One region of the Agrobacterium sp. O3.4 genome, then DNA from elsewhere that is predicted to be linked to it. Evidence: riboswitches for the same ligand, from Rfam matches in the RefSeq annotation. Region 1 holds a riboswitch; the other holds the start of a gene.
What was found. A riboswitch is a leader RNA that binds a small molecule or an ion and turns the genes downstream of it on or off. The one in region 1 is predicted to bind glycine.

Region 1 (2,402 bases):
CTCACGCGTCGGGAATAGGGTGGGAAGGCGGGCGGGTCCAACCGGTCACTGCACGCGTGCAGGACAGACCCTGTCACGCGGCATTTTACACCGCGCCAAATCCCGGAAAATTCGGCAATGGCGCAGGCTCGATCTGCGCATAATCAGGAACGCCACAAGGGCTTGAGGCTTTCACTTATGAAGTCCATGGCAACACGTATGCGTGGCGTGTCGCGCACGTCTTCGTGGATCACCAGCCATACGTCGATCCTGATGCCTGGATCGAGTGGATCGAATCTCACAAGACCATGTTCGGCGGCGAGGTAGGCGGGCAGCAGTGCCACTCCACACCCGCCCGCGGCGGCGGCAGCCTGTATGCGCAGATCGTTGCTGCACATGAAAACCTCGTCGGCCGAAAGCCTGTCATCAAGCCAGCGATAGTGATCCGACTCCCGCATGGTATCGTCGTAACTGATGTAAAGAGGGGGGCCATTTCTCGTCGGGTAGGCAGGATCGGCATAGAGGAAATAGGACAATTGTCCAAGGCGGCGCGCAACCAGTGTGGCTTCGCTCGGCCGCTTGAGGCTGATGGCAATATCCGCTTCTCCCTTGGAGAGGGACATGGCCTCCATGGTGCCGACAAGACGGAGCCTTACGTCAGGATGCTGAGATTGCAGCGTGGAGATTTGCGGTGCAATGAAGCTGTAGAGCAGCGATGGCGGGGCGGATACCACGATATCACCTTCGATACCGTTCTGGCCGGAACCAGCGCAACGGCTCAGAGCAAATGCAGACCTGCTCATTTCCTCGGCGAAGTTCGCGACGTCGCGGCCCATATCGGTCAGTACATATGATCGTGGCCTGCGATCCACGAGCTTCACCGAAAGCGAGGTTTCCAGCGATGTGATGCGCCGACTGACAGTCGTATGATCGACGCGTAGCGCCTTGGCGGTTGCCGTGATGGAGCCGTGGTGAGCGAAGGCGGAGAAAAATCGCAAATCTTCCCAATCGACCATTTTAAATTTCCTGAATTAGGTAGTGTTCGTACGAGAACCGCATAGCGGTCTCACCGCGAGAAGGCAGGTCGCGAGGTGTTTGCACCACACCTGTCGAGCGCCGTTGCCCGGTAAAACCGCGTGGAGCTGTTCAAATTTTGAAGGGGACCGGGGTGAAATGCCTCAGCTGAAGCCGGCTGACACGAGCGACGGCGCGCCGGAATGCGCCACGCCTGTCAAGGCCGTATGCAGCAAATGCAATTGCCGTCATCGACACTGAAAATGATCTTGAAACTGCGTCAACGCAATCGACTGTCGATAGGGAAGGGTGACTTCCAGCCATAGGTGCTCCTTGCCCTTTTCCTGGGCTTTTGGCACCCCCTCTGTCATTGGCCTGAGAGATTCGCTCACCTTGTTTCGGCGAACTTACACCATCGGCGCGAGCATCAGCTCGCTTTTCAGAGTTTGTATGATCTTGCAGCGGTCCTTTTGCCTGAGAGTTTCCGGGGTGGTTGCTCCGTCGGCGCCGATGTCGGGAGATATCGGTCTCTCCCGCTGCTCGATATGTGTTGCCCCATGCCTCTGTCGCGAGGTTTGGAGCGCTGTGATCTGGCGTTTCCAAGACCGAAAGGCCCTAGATCCGCTAAACCGAACGACGCGAAATATGGTGCCGTTTATGGCGTAAATTTGACCCGCAGCGGTTATTCTTAGTCACTGCGCGCTCAAATTGACGCTATCAGATGACCAAAAGCGGCGTTTTTCCCTTCACTCGGTCATAAAGATCGATCGCATCCTGCATCAGCATCCTGACGCAACCCGAGGACGAATTTTTACCTATGGTTCTCCAGCTCGGTGATCCATGAATACGATAGAGCGTATCCTTGCCGTTCTGGAAAATGTACATGGCGCGCGCACCCAGAGGATTCCGGGGGCCGGGGGCCATTCCGCCTGCTTCAACACCGTATGGCTTGAGTTCAGGATTACGGGCGATCATATCCTCCGGCGCCTTCCATCTTGGCCATTTCTGCTTCCATTGAACGACAGCGCGCCCTTTCCATGATCGGCCCTGAGTTCCAAGCCCTACGCCGTAACGTATGGCTCGGCCACGGGGGAGAACCCAGTAGAGGAACCTCTCATTTGTATCTACGACAATTGAATAGGCGGGCTCTGCGGTGATGTATTCAACCTCCTGTCGGAGATATTGTGGGTCGATGGCGCGGTAATTGACAGCTGGAACGTCAAAGCCACCATCCGTAAGCGCAGCATAAATCTCGTCGTAAGCAAAACCGGTACCCGCAGGCTTTGGCCCGTTGTCCTTCGATGTTTTTGCGGCTGTCGTCGTCTCATTTTTATGTTCGGGCAGGGTAGCCGCGGTGACTTCGAGTTTCGTCTTGGGAACCTGCTCGCAACCTGCAGCCAGAAATGAAC
Region 2 (2,402 bases), on a different contig from region 1:
GCCTGGTTTCATCAGGGCCAGTTGCTTTTCACCGATGAGCCCCTTGGTCGAGGCAGTGAGAGGGCAGCTGACGACAAGGCAGTCGGCCAGGGTAAGCGCCTGGTCAAGATCTGCGACGGTGAATACCTCATCGGCCGATGGACTGGTCTTACCTGAACGGGTGACTGCTACAATCCGCGGGCCGAACGGGCGCAAACGGTCCGCAATCGCGGTGCCGAGCGCTCCAAAACCTACGAAGACTATGGTCTTCGTATCGATCCCCGTCGCGAGGCGATTGTCCCAGCGATGGAGCCGCTGATTTTGAATGTGTCGCGGCACGCCCTCGCACAACATGAGAACGGTCATTAAGCCGAAAGCGCCGCCCTTCTTCGCGTGTACGCCGCTGCTGTTTGTCAGGACCGCTCCGTTCGGAAGCCAGTCGAGCGGCATATACTTCTCGACGCCAGCACTTGTGCAATGAACCACACGCAGGCGCTTGCCGTGGACTTTGAGGCGCGCGGTATCGAATCCGGAGCCGACGAAATAGTCTGCGGCTTCTAGCGCCTGGTAGTCGGGAAATTGAGCGTTGAATGATCGCACTTCTGCAAATCCCGCTACCGCTCCTAAAGCCTTGAGAACAGCGGGTTCCGAGACGAAGTAGGGGGACCCGGGCGGCACGGCGTTTTCCACGTATACGGAAAAATCACGCATAATCAATCCTTTAAGGTTATTTGTTATGTAGATGCAATTTGTGTGCCAATTTAATAATTTCCGATACGAAGGACTTGCGCAAGATCCAAACATGTGAGTACCCTAAGGGTGTTCGAAGGCCGTGCAGGAGAGATGGCACCGACGCCACGCCGAAGGAGCAACCCCCCAGGAAACTCTCAGGCAACCAAGACTGCACAGTTTGAACGATCTGGAGAGAGGCGCTCGCGTCCACCGAAGGGGACCCCCGTGGGGAAAAGCTCTCAGGTAAAAAGACAGATTGGGGGCTATGGGGCTGGCGAAGCCCCGGCACCAACTGTTGGAGACAAAAGTGCCCCATATCGCTGTATTAGGCGCCGGTATTACCGGCGTGACAACTGCTTACGCGCTTTCACGCCGCGGTTTCGACGTTACCGTTATCGACCGCAATCGTTATCCCGCGATGGAGACCTCGTTTGCCAATGGCGGACAGCTTTCTGCAAGCAATGCTGAGGTCTGGAATCATTGGTCTACGGTCTTGAAAGGCATCAAATGGATGCTCAAAAGCGACGCGCCGCTTCTCATGAACCCTACCCCGAGCTGGCACAAATATTCCTGGATGGGGGAATTTGTGGGGGGCATAGGCGGATATCGCACCAATACGATCGAGACTACGCGGCTCGCAATCGCTGCGCGTCAGCACATGTTCGAAATAGCCGATCGCGAGAAGATTGAGTTCGACCTCGAAAAGCGGGGCATCCTCCATGTCTACTATGACAAACCGAGCTTTGATTATGCCGGCAAGGTGAACGCGATGCTGACCGAGGGCGGCCTGGACCGGAGATCCGTATCGCAAGAGGAAATCAAGGCGATCGAACCCGCGTTGGTCGGTAATTTCTACGGCGGCTTCTTTACGCCGTCGGATTCCACAGGAGACATCCACAAATTCACGCGCGGCCTTGCCAAGGCATGTATGAAACGCGGCGTGAATTTCCTTTTCGACACGGAAATCCAACGGGTAGAATCCGGAGAAAGCACGACTGTTTACTGGAAGCCTGCCGAAAACCCTGGAAGCTCAAGCAACGTCCTGACGGCTGACGGCGTGGTTGTATGTGCTGGCGTCGGCAGCAGGAAAATCGCTGGGATGCTCGGCGATCGAATAAATGTCTATCCGGTAAAAGGCTACTCGATCACGGTTCATCTCGATGACGAGCGAAGCCAGAACGGCGCTCCCTGGGTCAGCCTACTCGACGACCGGGCAAAGATCGTCACGAGCCGTCTTGGAAACGACCGGTTCCGAGTCGCCGGTACGGCGGAGTTCAACGGTATCAATCGCGATATTAGACATGATCGCATCAAACCCTTGGTAGATTGGGTGCGCACGCTCTTTCCAGAGGCCTCGACATCCCGCGTCGTGCCTTGGGCGGGCCTTCGCCCCATGATGCCGAACATGATGCCACGGATAAAAAAGGGCTGCCGTCCCAACGTTTTCTACAACACCGGACACGGTCATCTTGGTTGGACGCTGTCAGCGGCGACGGCGGAACTCGTTGCGGAATTGGTTCAGCAGACGCCGACCTCCAGCGGTCGCAGGACAGCTTGAACAAACCGGGGCCTGGCGTATGTCGGGCCCCGTTATTTCGTCCGTAAGACTGTCTCAAGACTAAGCGCTCTCAATATTGAAACTCAAACCTGAGACCGCACTGGAAAAGTGAGACTCGTCAGGTTTGTTCGTT

Region 2: linked by a shared signal. The riboswitch ahead of M0412_RS25810 (D-amino acid dehydrogenase) and the one ahead of M0412_RS05510 (LysR family transcriptional regulator) in region 1 are both predicted to bind glycine.

What each region holds. Positions count from the first base shown of each region.
Region 1 covers NZ_JALPZP010000001.1:1,144,155-1,146,556, reverse strand. Annotated here, with positions in the region: gene M0412_RS05510 (LysR family transcriptional regulator) at 144-995, opposite strand; glycine riboswitch at 1,446-1,539, opposite strand; gene M0412_RS05505 (L,D-transpeptidase) at 1,711-2,402, opposite strand, start outside.
Region 2 covers NZ_JALPZP010000011.1:25,186-27,587, forward strand. Annotated here, with positions in the region: gene M0412_RS25805 (D-2-hydroxyacid dehydrogenase) at 1-690, opposite strand, end outside; glycine riboswitch at 805-893, shown strand; gene M0412_RS25810 (D-amino acid dehydrogenase) at 1,019-2,269, shown strand.